3 regions of the Corynebacterium sp. TAE3-ERU30 genome follow, and region 1 is predicted to be linked to each of the others. Evidence: riboswitches for the same ligand, from Rfam matches in the RefSeq annotation. Region 1 holds a riboswitch; each other region holds the start of a gene.
The links. A riboswitch is a leader RNA that binds a small molecule or an ion and turns the genes downstream of it on or off. The one in region 1 is predicted to bind thiamine pyrophosphate.

Region 1 (5,412 bases):
CGCCGTCATCCCGGATTCCTCCTACGCCGGCGTGTACCAGGCCGTGATCGAGGACTGCAAGGCCAATGGCGCCTTCGATCCCACCACCATGGGCACCGTCCCGAACGTGGGCCTGATGGCACAGAAGGCTGAGGAGTACGGCTCCCACGACAAGACCTTCAAGATCGAGGCCGACGGCACCGTGCAGGTCGTTAATTCCGCTGGCGAGGTGCTCATGGAGCACCAGGTCGAGGCCGGCGATATCTGGCGCGCCTGCCAGGCCAAGGACGCCCCGATCCAGGACTGGGTGAAGCTGGCCGTCACCCGCGCCCGTCTCTCCGGTATGCCGGCAGTGTTCTGGCTCGACCCGGAGCGCGCCCACGACCGGAACCTCACCGAGCTGGTGAAGAAGTACCTGGCCGATCACGATACCGAGGGCCTGGATATCCAGATCATGTCCCCGGTCGAGGCCACCACCTACTCGGTGGAGCGCATCCGTCGCGGCGAGGACACCATCTCCGTGACCGGTAACGTGCTGCGTGACTACAACACCGACCTCTTCCCGATCCTCGAGCTGGGTACCTCCGCGAAGATGCTCTCCGTGGTGCCGCTCATGGCAGGCGGCGGCCTCTTCGAGACCGGTGCCGGCGGCTCCGCCCCGAAGCACGTGCAGCAGCTGGTGGAGGAAAACCACCTGCGCTGGGACTCCCTCGGTGAGTTCCTGGCTCTGGCCGAGTCCTTCCGCCACGAGCAGCAGTCCAATGGCAATGACAAGGCCGGCGTGCTGGCCTCCGCTTTGGACAAGGCCACCGAGACCCTGCTGAACGAGGGCAAGTCCCCCTCCCGCAAGGTCAATGAGAACGACAACCGTGGCTCTCACTTCTGGCTGACTCTCTTCTGGGCCACCGAGCTGGCACAGCAGAGCGATGACGCGGAGATCGCCGCGACCTTCAAGCCGGTCGCCGAGGCCCTGCAGGAGGCCTCCGAGGAGATCCACCAGGCGCTCATCGACGTCCAGGGCGAGTCCGTTGATCTGGGCGGCTACTATGCCCCCGATGAGGAGAAGGCCAACGCTGTGATGCGTCCGGTCGCTCGCTACAACGAGATCCTCGACACCCTGAAGTAAGCACAACGCCAAGGCCCACCGCCGCAGAGATCATCCTCCGCGGCGGTGGGCTTTTGCCGTGTCTGGGCTGCTGCCCGCCCGCGCTAGGCCATAAAGCGGGCGGCAATATCGGCCGCAATCGCATCGGCGCGGCGCAAAATCCCGTGATTGCTGCGGGCTTGGGCGGTTTCCGCCACCGGCCAGTGCAGCCCCGCCACCGAAATCCCGAAGGCATAGAGGCTGGCCCAAGGCTGGCCATTGGCGGGGTGGATCACCCGCATCGTCTCCTCCGAGATCGCCAGGGCCCCAGTGGGCGCCGTGCCCGTTGCATCCGCCAGCACCATCTCCATGGCCACTTCCTCCGCCAGCAGCTGCTGCATGAGCGGATCGGCGCTCACGGACACATCGGGGTTGGGTTGGCGGGCCTCAATACACACCCGGCTGTGATAGCGCTGCGTGGCGTTCATCCGCGAATAGCCCACAAAGCCCTGCGGGGCACTGGGTTCCACATAAAAGCCGGGGCCGGGCAGGGTGACGATGCCGGCGTCGATAAGCGCATCGAGCTGCGCGAGACGAAACTGCGGCGGCCCCTGCAGATTCGCGCTATTGACCCCAGTGAAGAAGTCCTTAAAGTGCGCCGAGTAGCTATGCGCGGAGAGCCGCCCCGCGCCCACGGCCTGCTCAATCACCGGCCAGGTATCGCGAATCGGGTCAAACCACGAGGCGTCCTCGGTGAGGTAGGTGTGCAGCCACTGCCGCCACTGCCCCATGTCCACTGCGGGGTCGATGATCTTTTGCCAATCCACATCGGGATAGTGGGCCTCCACCTCGGCGGTGATAAGCGGCCAAATATCGCGCATGAAATCGATCGGCGGGGTGAGATCCGCGATCGCCTCCGGGGTGAGCACCTGCGGCGTGTACTGCTGGAGCAGATTCCGCTTGCCGCGATAGGGCAGACCACTCGGGGAGCCGGCCACGATATGCGGCTCCCGCCCCGAGGGCTCATAGCCCGCCGCGGTGAAGCGGCCGCCGCGGCCTTCGGTGAGGGCGGCCATATAGTCAAAGAAAGACAGCCCCACGCCCTTAATCAGCACCGTCTCACCGGGCTCTAGCGTCTCGAGCTCCGCGAGGTGGTCGGCGGCATTAGCGGGGTGGATGTGCAGCGTATTGGTGATCCCGAGCTGCGCTAGCGCCTCGTCGAGCTGGCGCACATCGGGTGGCAGCTGGGCGGGGATGTGGCCGAGCGTGAGCACGCAGGCGTCCACGCGAATAGATTCCGCCGCATCGGCGAAGTCGATCTGCCAGCCCTCCCCGAAGCGATGGACGCGGCGGGCCCGGCGCGTATGCACCCGCACGCCCGCGCCGTTGAGCTGGGAGAAACGCCACTGCAGATAGAGGCCATAGAGGGGCCGGCTGGCGGGATCCGCGGCCGCAAGCTGCGCGGCTTCCTGCTGTGCCCACTCGCCGGCGAGCGCCAGCCACGGCTCCGCGGCGTCGCTATGGGCCCATTCATAGAGAGTGGGGCCGGTGCAGAGCGGGCCGCTGAGCTCCACGGTCTCGTCCACGAAGGCCGTGACTTCCCCACTGGCGGTATTCATGAGCATGAGCGGCGACTGCTCGGGATTCCACACCGCACCGGAGCCGGGAGCGTACTCCTCGATCACCTCGATGCACAGATCTTGCACGCCGCGCTGCTCGGCGAAAGCTGTCAGCCTTTCCAGCACCGCCAATCCCCGCGGGCCACACCCAATGATCGCTATTCGAGCCATAGGGCCATTGTATTCCGCCGCCGCCTCGACTTCGTACAGGTGTTCCCTAGCGCTGGGCGCCTCGGCACCCTAGCATGAGGCGCACCACAGTCATTGAGCGAGCGCCCTAGCGGAAAGGACCCCATGAGCAGCGAATCCGAGCGTCTCTTCGCGCATATCACCGAACACTCCACCCTCCCCTCTATCGAGATTCAGCTGCGCGGCACCCCGCAGACGCTGAGCGAGAGCACCGTGGGCGGCCAGCCCTATCTGGACCCTGGCGAAGAGGCGCCGGTGGGCCAAGATGGCGAGCCGCTGGTATTTCTGACGCAGCTCAACCTCGCCGAGCTTCCCGCTAATGATCTGCTGCCTACCACCGGCCTGCTGCAATTTTTCATCGGCGGCGATGACCTGCTGGGCATGCACGACTTCGACAATATCCGGCGCAATAACCACCGGGTGATCTACCGCGAATCCTTTGATTCCACCGTCGACAGCAGCGCCTATACCCTGCCCGCCGCGGCCCACACCCCCTTTACTCGCAGCGAGGGCACTGGGATGGACTTCGAGCTCGTCCGCCAGCCCATCTCCACCGAGGACCATCGCTTCGAGGAGGCGGTGGAGGACGCAGAAGACGAGCTGGGTATCACGGTGGATGCTGCCGATATCGACGAGCTCGTGGATCAGCTCCGCGATAGCCACACCGCCGGCGGGCACCGTATCGGCGGCTATCCCTTCTTCACCCAGGCGGACCTGCGCACCCCAGAAGATGAGCTCGATGTGCTGCTGCTGCAGATCGATAGCGAGGGGCCGGTGATGTGGGGCGATGCCGGCGTGGGGGCGTTTTTCATCTCCGCTGCGGATCTTAAGGCCCGCGACTTCTCCCGCGTCGGCTATAGCTGGGACTGCTACTAGCCACGCGCTGAGGTGCTCTGTTCCCCGCCGACTCAGGGGTAGCGCGGGGGTCATGGCCCAAAGCGAGGACAGAGCGGCCATCGTGCTATAGCCTTAAGTAAATACAACCTCATACCCACGGGAGTGCGCTGATGCTGCGCGCTGAGAGGACCCAGCGCATGGGTCGACCGTATGAACCTGTCTGGATCATGCCAGCGTAGGAAGGATTTTTTATGACTACCCGTCTGTCTGCCGCCAAGAAGGCCCGCAGTGCCGCGCCCGAACCGGGCGAGCTGACCACCGGCCCCATCTACCGCAGCCACAAGACCTACCGCGAGGTCACCCACACCAACACCGATGGCTCCACCACCACCATGCGCATTCCGGCGCGGGCCATCGAGCTGACCACCGGCACGGATTTCGAGGTCTATGACACCTCCGGTATCTACACCGAGGACAACCCCCAGCTGGATCTGAAGAAGGGCCTCGAGCCGCTGCGCGAGCAGTGGGAAACCCCGGCCCCCGCCCCCGCCTCGGAGGCGCAGCCCACCACGCTGGTGCGCACCCAGCTGGCCTGGGCTCGGGCCGGGATCATCACCCCGGAGATGACCTTCATCGCCCACCGCGAGGGCTTCACCCCCGAGGAGGTGCGCGAGGAGGTGGCCGCGGGCCGTGCAGTGATCTGCGCCAATCACAGGCACCCCGAGATCGAGCCGATGATCATCGGCAAGAAGTTCGCGGTGAAGGTGAATGCGAATATCGGTAATTCGGCGGTCACTAGCTCCATCGCGGAGGAGGTGGAGAAGATGGTGTGGGCCACCCGCTGGGGCGCGGACACCATCATGGATCTCTCCACCGGCGACAATATTCACGAGACCCGCGAGTGGATCCTGCGTAACTCCCCCGTGCCGGTGGGCACCGTGCCGATCTACCAGGCCCTGGAGAAGGTCAAGGGCGATCCCACCAAGCTCACCTGGGAGATCTACCGCGACACCATCATTGAGCAGTGCGAGCAGGGCGTGGATTATATGACGGTGCACGCCGGGGTGCTGCTGCGCTATATTCCGCTGGCCGCCGAGCGCGTCACCGGCATCGTCAGCCGCGGCGGCTCGATCATGGCGGCGTGGTGCTTGAAGGAGCACCGCGAGTCCTTCCTGTACACCAACTTCGCGGAGCTCTGCGAGATTCTCGCCGCCTATGATGTCACCTTCTCCCTCGGCGATGGCCTGCGCCCGGGCTCGATCGCCGATGCCAATGACGAGGCCCAGTTGGCCGAGCTGCGCACTCTCGGCGAGCTCACCCGCATCGCCCACGATCATGGCGTGCAGGTGATGATCGAGGGCCCCGGCCACATCCCCATGCACAAGGTGGCAGAAAATGTCACCTGGGAGGAGGACTGGTGCGATGAGGCCCCCTTCTATACCCTCGGCCCGCTGACCACCGATATTGCCCCCGGCTACGATCACATCACCTCCGCGATTGGCGCCGCCATCATCGGCCAGGCGGGCACCGCGATGCTCTGCTACGTCACCCCGAAGGAGCATTTGGGCCTGCCCAACCGCGATGACGTAAAGACGGGCGTGATCACCTATAAGATCGCCGCCCACGCCGCGGATCTGGGCAAGGGACATCCCCGCGCCCAGGAGCGCGATGATGCCTTGTCCACCGCCCGTTTCGAGTTCCGCT
Region 2 (5,412 bases), on a different contig from region 1:
GACGAGCGGGAGGACACGAAGTTCTGGTTCCAGGACTCCGGGCCCTTAAACACCACCACATCGCCCTGTTCGGGCTTGGTGAAGTCATAGGTGAGCTTGTCCACCACGATGCGGTCCCCCGTGCACTCGGGGCAGCCGTGCAGGGTGGGCTCCATCGACGCCGAGGGAATGAGATACACCCGGCCCACGAAGGTCTGGAGCACGAAGACGATCACCAGGGTCACGGCGATGACGAGAGGAATCTCGATGTACCACGGCTTGCCGCCATCGTCTTCCTCATCCTCCGCGTCCTCCGCGGCAGCCGTGTCCGCCGCGGTGGTGTCCTCGGCGGCTGTGGCTGCTGCGGTGTCCTCGCCGTGTTGGGGCTGAGGCTGATCCGAGTGAGCGGAACTGCCGGCTGCGGCATCCTTCGACGCAGCCGGAGGCGTCGGCGAGTCGGAAGGGGTCGCGTCTAGCTCGTGATCGGGGCGCTCAGTCATAGGGATAAATACTAGCAGCCGGACGCGACAGCCCTAGCCACCACAATCCGGCGCTGCGCAGAGCCAAAAAATGCAGTCCGCACCCGCCCCATGGCCTGCTCCGCGCTGCCTTCTGCTGCGGGCACTGGGATAAAAACAGACCGGCCGCCGCCCACCACGAAGGGGGACGACGGCCGGTGTCAGAGGCGACGCGCTAGTACTAGCGGCGCTCCTTGATCTTGGCAGCCTTACCGCGCAGGTTGCGCAGGTAGTAGAGCTTCGCACGGCGGACCTTACCGCGGGTGATCACGTCGATGTGATCAATGTTCGGGGAGTGCACCGGGAAGGTACGCTCCACACCGATGCCGAAGGACACCTTGCGGACGGTGAAGGTCTCGCGGATGCCACCGCCCTGGCGACGGATCACAACGCCACGGAAGACCTGGACGCGCTGGTTGCCGCCCTCGATGATCTTCACGTGCACGTCCACGGTGTCACCGGGACGGAAAGTCGGGATATCGTCGCGCAGCGATGCTGCATCTACCTTGTCGAGAATGTTCATGAAACAATCCTTTGAATCTTGTGCTGAATAGAGGAACCTAGCGGCTTTTCCCCACGTGCCGGGGCGCTCGGCTGGTTCGTATCCGAGACAGTGACAGAAGCTGCCATCAATGAGGCAGACAACTTTCGAGATTATGCCATGCTCAGCCAGCAATAACAAATGATCGACACAGCGTATTCTCCATGCGTGGCGCGCCCGCCAGCCCCCTTTGCTCCTATACTTCTATGGCATGAGGTCCCAGCTGCCCCGTAGACCGTTCCTGATCGCCTATCTGCTGCTGCCGCTGGCAATTATGCTGCCGGGGCTGGCGTGGGTTCTGCTCGCGCTGCTGCCCGAGCTTCCCGCGACCATCGCCACACACTGGGGCCTGACCGGCCCGCCCAATAACTTTGGTTCTCCACTGTCGCTGATTCTTATTCTGGCGGGGCTCTTCGGCCCCCTCGCCCTGCTCTTGGGCGGACTAGCGGTCCGGCGACGGGTATGCGGCCTCGGCGGGGCGGCGGTGCTGTCCTCTGGTTTTATGCTGGCGCTGCTCCTCGATGTCCTGCTGCCCCAACGCGGTCTCGATGAGACAGAGCTCGCGACGGTGCACACGGCGTGGCTGCCGGGTGTGATCACGATGCTGCTCTCGGTGTTTCTCGCAGCACTACTCCACGGCTGGGTGCGCCGCCAGACAATCGCGGCGCTGCACGTCGAGTCTGCGCCCCGTGTCTGGGAAGACCCCACCCGCCGCATCCCCTGGGGAACACTCCTCCTCTTGCTGCCGTCCCTGCTGCTGGTGCTCATCTCCCCCGCCACCATGATCTTCGTCCTCGGGATCATCATCACCACCGCGTATCTCGGCAGCCGCACGCGCATCGAGCTTGACGACGCCGCCCTGATCCTCCGCTCCCCCGAACTCATGGTGTTTCCCTACTCGGAGATACAGCAGGTCGAGACTATCGACCACGTCGGCTTCTGGGATTGTGGCGGCTATGGAATCAACCAGAATGGCTCCGACCTCTACGTTATCCTCGGCCCCGGCAATGCGGTGCGCGTGCAGCTGCAGCAGCAGCGCGCGACCATCGTGGTACCCGAGGGGCAGGCCGCAGAGATCGCCGCAGAGATCAACGCTCGGCTGAGCGAAACGAGCAACGCGAGCGACTAGAGCGCGTACACTAATCCCCATGCGCGGGTGCCTCGTCGCCGCAGTGGCGAGAGGCTGAGAACACACCGCTAGAACCTGCTGTGGTTAGCACCGACGAAGGAAGCATGCCTATGGGCGACACCGTTGATTATCGCTGTTATCTGGTCACCGCCGCCGACGATCCCGTGCGGGTCGTGGACACGGCGGTGCGCTGCGCTCGCGCCGGCGCGGGCGTCGTGCAAGTGCGCTCGAAGCCTATTTCTGCCCGCGATCTCTTTCATCTTTCCTGCGCCGTGGCCCACGCTGTGCACGAGGTGGCACCGACAACGCGCACGCTCGTCGATGACCGCGTTGATGTGGCCCTGGCGGCCCGTGCCGCGGGCGCGCCGATCGCGGGAGTGCACCTCGGCCAAGCCGATATCCCCGTCCGCGCCGCCCGCGCCCTGCTTGGCCCCGACGCCATCATCGGGCTGACCACCGGCACCCGCGAGCTCGTCGCCGCCGCGAATGAGGTGGCCGAGGTGATTGATTACATCGGCTGCGGGCCTTTTCGGCCCAGCCCCACCAAGGATTCCGGTCGCGCCCCCATTGGTCTAGCGGGCTATCCGGAGCTGGTAGAGCTCTCCACCCTGCCCGTGGTGGCCATCGGCGATGTCCAGCCCAGCGATGCCGCCGATCTTGGCGCCACCGGGGTGGCCGGCGTCGCGCTGGTGCGCGCCCTGCACCATGCTCCCGATCCCGGCGCGGCCGTGCAGCAGGTGCTGCAGGGGTTGAGCCATGTCTAAGGTGACGATCATTGGCGCCGGCATTGTGGGCCTGAGCACCGCTTTTAGTCTTGCGCGCCGCGGCCATCAGGTGCGGCTTTTCGATCCCTCCCCCGCCTCGGGGGCCACCCATTATGCGGGCGGGATGCTGGCCCCGGTGGCGGAGGTGCAGTACCGCCAAGAGGCTCTCTTTCCGCTCATGAAGGATGCGGCCCGGTATTGGCCGGAGCTCGTGGCGGAGCTTTCCGCGCACACCGAGCTACCGCTGGGATTCGATGATGCCGGCACCCTAGTGGTGGCCGCCGATCACGCCGATGGCCAGCATGTGGAAGAGCTCGCGCTCTATCAACACGCCTTCGAGATGCGCGCCACCCGCATCACTACCCGCCAGGCCCGCAGCGAGGAGCCGGCGCTGAGTCCGCGCCTGACGGGCGCGGTGAGCATCCCTGGGGATTTTCAGATCTATCCTCGCGTCTGCGCCCGCGCCCTGCTTGATGCCTGTCGCACGCTCGGGGTGGAGCTTCATTCCGAGGCGGTGACGCATCTCGATGCCGCGGAGCGCGTGCAGGCTTTGCACACCAGCGCCGCCACCTATGCGGTAGAGGAAAACGAGCAGGTGATTCTTGCCGCCGGGCTGGGCGTGGGGGAAATCACCGGCTGGGACAATCCGGTGCAGCTGCGCCCGGTCTACGGCGATATTCTGCGGGTGCGTGTGCCTGCTCACCTGCAGCCGTTGTGCACCAAGGTGATACGCGGCTTCGTGGAGGATCGCCCCGTCTACATCATTCCGCGCGCCGTGGATCAGACCATCGCTATTGGCGCGAGCACCCGCGAGGATCATCTGCAAGAGCCCAAGGTGGGGGCGGTCTATGATTTGCTTCGCGACGCCATCCGCATCATGCCCGGACTGGAGGAATGCGAGCTTATCGAGGCAGCCACCGGCGCCCGGCCCGGCTCGCCGGATGATCTGCCCTATCTGGGCCGCGCCCGCATGGGAAATCTCATCGTCTCTACCGGCTATTTCCGGCACGGTATTTTGCTCAGCTCCTGGGCGGCGCGCCGCACGGTCGAGCTCGTGGAAGGCGGCGAGCCACAGGATCTCGAGCACTGCAATCCTTATCGGCACGAACGACCCAGCACGTTGTGAGGAGTACATCCACCCCTATGTTCACCCTGACCATCAATGATTCGCCCCAGCGCTTCTCCTCCCCGATCACCGTGGCCGAGGTAGTGCGGCAGCACACCGGCTCCGCAGAGACCGCGGGCATCGCCGTGGCCGTGGACGCCACCGTGGTGCCGGCCGCGGAGTGGGCCGAGCATACGCTCTCCGCCGATCACACCATTGATATCCTCACCGCCGCCCAAGGAGGCTAGTTTTTATGCTGCGTATTGGCCCACACGAGTTTTCCTCCCACCTGATCATGGGCACCGGCGGGGCCACCTCCCAGGACATACTGGAGCAGGCGCTTCTCGCCTCCGGCACGCAGGTGACCACGGTGGCTATGCGACGCCACGCTGGGCGCACCAACACCAGTGGGGAGTCCATTTTCGAGCTGCTTTCCCGACTGGGGATCGCCACCTTGCCCAATACGGCCGGGTGTCGCACCGCCCGTGATGCCGTGCTCACCGCACGCCTCGCCCGGGAGGCCCTGGGCACGGATCTGATCAAGGTGGAGGTGATCGCCGATGAGCACACCCTGCTGCCCGATGTGGTGGAAACCCTCGATGCCTGTGAGCAGTTGGTGCTCGATGACTTCACGGTGATGGCCTATACCTCGGACGATCCGGTGGTGGCCCAACGCTTAGAGGATGTGGGGGTGCATGCCGTGATGCCGCTGGGCTCCCCGATCGGCACGGGACTGGGCATTGTCAATGAGCACAATCTCGAGCTGATCTGCTCCCGCGCCCAGGTGCCGGTGCTGCTCGATGCGGGGGTGGGCACGGCCTCGGATGCCGCCCGCGCCATGGAACTGGGCTGCGCGGGGGTGCTCTTGGCCTCGGCGGTCAACCGCGCCCAGGATCCGGTGGCCATGGCCACCGCGATGAAACTCGCCGTGCAGGCGGGCGCCCATGCCCGCGCCGCGGGACGGATCCCGCAGCGCCGCCACGCCCAGGCCTCCTCCTCGTTTGAGGGCCTGGCCAGCTGGGCGGACACCGTCCTCTAGGGCTGCGTGCGGCCCGCTTCGCCTAGAACCCGGCGCGTTTGAGCGCCTCGGCCATGGAGCCGTGGTCGCTGCGGCGCTGCGCGGAACCGGTGGAGCGGCGCTGCCCACCGCCCCGCTTGCCACCAGAGCGCCGCCGGGGCTTCGCGGCAGACCCAGATCCACCTGCAGCTGGGGTGGCTGGCTGCGAGGCGTCGTCGTCAAGCCGCAAGGACAGTGAGATGCGCTTGCGGTCTACATCGACATCCAGCACCTTCACCCGCACCACCTGTCCGGAGCGCACCACCTCGTGCGGGTCGGAGACATAACGATCGGCCATCGCCGAGACGTGGACCAGGCC
Region 3 (5,412 bases), on a different contig from region 1:
AAGTCGTTGAAGAAGTATTCCTCCGCATTATCGCCCCAGGACTTGCCGATAGAGCTAAACGCGTAGATCGCGGCCCACGCAATAATCACCGAGTAGTAGATGGTGATGAAGAAGGACACACCCACCTGGAACCAGCCGACCGGCTCGGTCCAGGACTTCAGGCGACGAAATGCCTTCGGTGCCGAGCCGCGGAAGCGGTGGCCCACGGCGAAGTCGAAGAACAGCAGCGGGATACCCGCAGTGATCAAGGCGACGATATAGGGGATGAGGAAGGCGCCACCGCCGGACTGATAGGCAACATAAGGGAAGCGCCAGATGTTTCCTAGGCCCACAGCGGAGCCGATGGCAGCGAAGAGGAACGCCTGCCGCGAGGAGAATGTTTCGCGGCTCTGGGCGACCTCGGCGCTACCTGCGGTGCTCGTGGAGGTAGACATGTCTCGGTCTCTTTTCTACTGATTCCGATGCGCCGCAGTGTGCCGCGCACCTCGCTCTCAAAGAAAGTTTCACATGGTGGGAAACTTGGTCTCACAATAACAGAGTCGGTACGGATATAAGAACAGCCTCTATAGAATTTCAGGAAAATCTAAGAAAGGCGGGGTTTCCCAGCTAGGAGGCCTGTCGAGGGCTCGCGGCTACGCTCATCTGGGGGTAGCGAGGGTCGCGCAGAGTGCTGCTGCGCGCTGCGAATCTCGGGTTGCGGGAGCAAAGAGCAGAAAAATAGGGGTCTTATATAGTAATGCCCATCAATAAAGGCGCCGCAGCGGAGACTCACCCCAGTGCGGCGCCTGCGGAGATATACCCCGCCCAAGTTGTAGTGAAGTCGTAGTGGTTGCGTTAGTGGTTGCGCTTCAGCGGCGAGAAGTGCACGGCCGTGGCCAGAATGCTGCCGATGATCGCACCGACCACGAGCGAGTAGCCGGTATTAATCAACCAGCCGAGGAAGCTGTAGTGGCCGTGGGAGAGGGAATGCATCAGGTCCTCGGGGCCACGCCATCCCAGCTCGGCGGCACCGTGGACGATAATGTGCCCGCCGACCCAGAGCATGGCGAAGGTGCCGATCACGCTGATCGCGGCCAGCACCTTCGGCATAGCGGCGACCAGTCCGCGGCCGAAGGTGGCGGCGCCGGAGTTATCGGAGGCGGCGAGCTTGAGCCCCACATCATCCATCTTCACCAGCAGCGCCACCGCGCCATAGACCAGCGCGGTCAGGCCCATGGCCACCACCACGAGCACCGCGGTGCGCACCCCGAAGGTCAGGTGGGCCACCTGGTTGAGGGAGATCACCATGATCTCCGCGCTCAAAATGAGATCGGTGGCGATGGCGCTTTTGACCAGCTGGTCCTCATCCACCGACTTATTGGCGGAGGCCGGGGTCTGTTTGCCTTCCGCGCCGGTGACCAGCTCGACTACCTTCTCCATGCCTTCGAAGCAGAGAAAGGCACCGCCGACCATCAGGATCGGGTTGAGTAGCCAGGGCACCAGCCAGCTCAATAGCAGCGCCAGCGGCAGGATCACAATGAGCTTATTAAAGAGCGAGCCCCGGGCGATCCGGAAGATCATGGGCAGCTCGCGCGAGGGCGAGACTCCGGCGACGAACTTCGGGGTCACAGCCGCATCATCGACCACCACGCCGGCGGCCTTGGTAGAGGTCTTGGCCGCGTGGAGAGCCACATCGTCAATATTCGCGGCGGCGGCCCGAGCAAGAAGGGAGACGTCGTCGAGAAGCGCTGCAAGCCCACCGGCCATGAAGAGGTCCTAACTAGATACGGGGAAAAAGAGCGGTTGCTTAGGGTGCACTAGCCCCGCTAGTGTTGCAAGAGCCGTGTACCGGCGCTGCCACTCCACAGTGTGCATGGACCAGCCTTGGCCTGTGCGTTTATCTGTGTGGGAGTCGCGCCGTTGCCTAAGCATACTAAATACTGACATTACCGCGGGTGCCCGCGCGCCATAGGCCGCGCTGGGGCTGAGAACACACCGTGTGAACCTGATCCGGGTAATTCCGGCGAGAGGGAGGGTACTTTTTCATGACATCATCAACCCAGCGCACCGCCTCGCGGTGGCGCGTCGTCGACATCGTGGTGGCCGCCGTATTGGGTGTGGCGACCGGTCTGATTTTCTGGATCTGGAATTCGGTGGGCTATGCCTGGTACACCGCCGCAGACGCACTCACCCCTGGTTTGGGCGGTATCGCCGTGGGCGTGTGGCTGCTCGGCGGCGTTCTTGGCGGGCTGGTGATTCGCAAGCCCGGCGCCGCGATTTTCGTGGAGCTGCTCGCCGCCGCCGTCTCTGCCACCTTGGGTAGCCAGTGGGGCCCGGAGACCCTGTACTCCGGTCTGGCGCAGGGAATCGGCGCAGAGCTGATCTTCCTCATTTTTGCTTATCGACGCTTCACTCCCGTCGTGGCCATGCTGGCCGGTGCCGGCGCCGCAGTTGGGGCATTCTTGCTGGAGCTGGTGCTCAGCGCCAACTACGCCAAGTCGCTGCTCTTTAATATCACCTACCTTTCCACCCTGATCGTCTCCGGTCTCTTCCTGGCGGGTCTGCTCGGCTATGTGCTGGTGCGGGCGCTCGCAGCGGCTGGCGCCTTGGATCGTTTCGCGGTAGGCCGCGAACACCGCGCTGAAGTCTAAGCTGCCCGAACCGCATCCGCCGCAGCGCGTGGGTGCGTCGCCGCCCACGGCGAGAATCTCAAGGAAAGTGGCCCATAGTGAAGCACTCACACGGTCTGTCGCAGTTCAGCGACGCCGCTGCCCCCGTGCATGTGCGGGACTATTCCTGGCGGCACGGAGGCCGAAAAAACCCGACTCTGCGCTCCATTAATCTGCAGATCGAGCAGGGTGAGCGGGTGCTCGTTTTAGGGCAGTCCGGAGCGGGCAAGTCCACGCTGCTGCACGCCATCGCCGGCGTGCTGGGCGGCGAGGATGAGGGCGATGAGCACGGCAGCATCACTGTTGCGGGGCGCTCGCCCGAGCAGGCCCGTGGCCTCGTGGGAATGGTGCTCCAAGACCCCGACTCGCAGGTCATCAGCTCGCGCGTGGGCGATGATGTCGCCTTTGGCTGCGAGAACCTCGGTGTGGAGCGCGCGGAGATCTGGCGGCGAGTACCCGAGGCACTCGAGCTGGTGGGGCTGCATCTGCCGCTGGATCATCCCACCGCAGAGCTATCTGGCGGGCAAAAACAGCGCCTCGCCTTGGCCGGGGTGATCGCGATGGGCGCGCGGGTGATTGTGCTCGACGAGCCCACCGCCAACCTCGATCCCACCGGGGTGCGCGAGGTCCGCGATGCGGTGATCGCCGTTGCCGAGCGCACCGGGGCGACACTCATCGTGGTGGAACACCGGGTAGACATCTGGCAGCAGCACCTCGATCGCACGGTGGTCGTGGGCGCTGCGGGCGATATCGCCGCCGATGGGCCCATCGACACCGTCATCGCCGAGCATGGTTCCGAACTGGCGGAGCAGGGAGTGTGGGTTCCCGGGGTGGAGCTCGACCTACCCGCCGCCCACACCGTGCCGACGAACGCCAATGCAGCACTATCCGCCACGGATCTTATGGTGGGGTGGCAGAAGAACCAGCCGGTGGCGGGGCCGCTGAACCTCAGCATTCCCGCCGGGCATTCCACCGTGATTACCGGCGATAATGGCGCCGGTAAATCGACGCTGGCGCTCAGCGTCGCCGGCCTGCTCCGGCCCGTGCGCGGGAGCGTGCGGGTGCACACACCGCAGCGCAGCGTCGATCCGCACCGCTTGCGCTCTGTCGCTTTGGCCCAAACCTTGGGCTACGTGTTTCAGGACCCCGAGCATCAATTTGTCGCCCGCACCGTGCGCGAGGAGCTGCTCGTGGGCCCGCGCGTAATTAGCGGCAATAAGCATCTGAAGGAGCATCCCCGCGTGGATGAGCTTTTAGAGCGGCTGCGGCTCGCCCACCTCGCCGAGGCCAATCCTTTTACTCTGTCCGGCGGGCAAAAACGCCGCTTGTCTGTGGCGACGGCGCTGGTTGCCGCCCCACAGGTCTTGCTGCTGGATGAGCCCACCTTTGGCCAAGACCGGCGCACCTTCACCGAATTGGTGCAGCTAATCCGCGAGCTGGCCGATGAGGGCGTGGCGATCGCCTCCATCACCCACGATCAGCTCTTTATCGACGCGCTAGGGGATCACCGCATCCACGTGGATAAGCACGCCCCCACACCCCAGGCGGGGGAGGGGGCAGCATGAGCGCACGCGTAAACGTCCTCCGTGGCACGAATCCCGTCACCCGGCTGCTGGGCGTGCTCTTTCTCACGACACCACTGCTCATCAGCGTGGATTGGGTATCGGCCGGGGTGGCGCTGCTCTGCACCCTCGCGGTGACGCCGCTGTGCGGAATGTCGTGGCTGCAGCTGGCTCGCCGCGGCTGGCCGATTCTGGCCGTCACGCCCATTTCGGGTATCTCCATGGCCCTCTATGGCCGGCCCGAAGGCACCGAATACGCCAGTTTCCTCTTCGCCCACATCACGGATAATTCCCTCGAGCTGGCGCTCGCGATCATGCTGCGCGTGCTCGCCATCGGCCTGCCCGTGGTGCTCGTCTCCTACAAAGTCGATCCCACCGATTTCGGTGATGGTCTGGCCCAGGTGCTCAAGCTGCCTGCCCGCTTCGTCATCGGTTCCGTGGCTGGGGTGCGGTTAATGAGTCTGTTCCAACGCGACTGGCGGGCCCTTGAGCGGGCGCGCCGCTCGCGCGGGCTCGGCGACCGCGGCCGCGTCACCCGTTTCTTCGGGCAGATCTTCGCCCTGCTCGTCTTGGCGTTGCGCCGCGGCTCCAAGCTCGCCACCGCCATGGAGGCCCGCGGTTTCGGCAGCGATCACGAGCGCACGTGGGCGCGGGAATCGACCATGTCTGGCCGTGACTACGCAGTACTGCTCGCCTGCCTGGCCATTTCCTTCGTGGCGCTCGGGGTGTCTATCGCCAGCGGCGCCTTCCGTTTCCTCGGGGCTTAAGATGCCACGCACTGTGCTTATCGACGGCCGCTCCGGGGCGGGCAAAACCACCCTGGCGCGATGGTTGGCCGACTGCAGCGGCGCCCAGCTAGTGCACCTCGATGATCTCTATCCGGGTTGGCATGGGCTGGCCGCCGCCGGTGAGATCGTCGCCAAGGATGTGTTGGCACCCATCGCGCCGGGATACTACCGCTGGGACTGGGAGCAGGGGCGGGCAGGGCAGTGGCGGAGCCTCTCGGCCGGCGCGCCGCTGATTGTGGAAGGCTGCGGGGCCATCACCCCCGCCACTGTCGCGGCCGCCCGGGCGCGCGGTCTGGTGGCCACGATCTTCCTCGATCTCGACGCTGCGGAGCGCAAGCGGCGGGCGCTTGAACGCGATCCGGGCTATGCGGCCTATTGGGATATGTGGGCGGCACAGGAGGATCGGCATATTCT

Region 2: another riboswitch for thiamine pyrophosphate. It lies ahead of KR227_RS01875 (thiamine phosphate synthase); the one in region 1 lies ahead of thiC (phosphomethylpyrimidine synthase ThiC).
Region 3: another riboswitch for thiamine pyrophosphate. It lies ahead of KR227_RS04120 (ECF transporter S component); the one in region 1 lies ahead of thiC (phosphomethylpyrimidine synthase ThiC).

What each region holds. Positions count from the first base shown of each region.
Region 1 is NZ_JAHUTO010000005.1:158,727-164,138, forward strand. Features, by position in the region: gene KR227_RS10450 (NADP-dependent isocitrate dehydrogenase) at 1-1,105, shown strand, start outside; gene KR227_RS10455 (FAD/NAD(P)-binding protein) at 1,189-2,853, opposite strand; gene KR227_RS10460 (YwqG family protein) at 2,977-3,747, shown strand; TPP riboswitch at 3,855-3,967, shown strand; gene thiC (phosphomethylpyrimidine synthase ThiC) at 3,960-5,412, shown strand, end outside.
Region 2 is NZ_JAHUTO010000001.1:415,057-420,468, forward strand. Features, by position in the region: gene lepB (signal peptidase I) at 1-479, opposite strand, end outside; gene rplS (50S ribosomal protein L19) at 679-1,020, opposite strand; gene KR227_RS01870 (DUF1648 domain-containing protein) at 1,250-2,167, shown strand; TPP riboswitch at 2,181-2,286, shown strand; gene KR227_RS01875 (thiamine phosphate synthase) at 2,278-2,931, shown strand; gene thiO (glycine oxidase ThiO) at 2,924-4,057, shown strand; gene thiS (sulfur carrier protein ThiS) at 4,075-4,284, shown strand; gene KR227_RS01890 (thiazole synthase) at 4,290-5,075, shown strand; gene KR227_RS01895 (Tex family protein) at 5,098-5,412, opposite strand, start outside.
Region 3 is NZ_JAHUTO010000002.1:249,756-255,167, reverse strand. Features, by position in the region: gene KR227_RS04130 (sodium-dependent transporter) at 1-434, opposite strand, end outside; gene KR227_RS04125 (DUF808 domain-containing protein) at 835-1,746, opposite strand; TPP riboswitch at 1,921-2,030, shown strand; gene KR227_RS04120 (ECF transporter S component) at 2,025-2,630, shown strand; gene KR227_RS04115 (ABC transporter ATP-binding protein) at 2,726-4,213, shown strand; gene KR227_RS04110 (energy-coupling factor transporter transmembrane protein EcfT) at 4,210-4,977, shown strand; gene KR227_RS04105 (hypothetical protein) at 4,979-5,412, shown strand, end outside.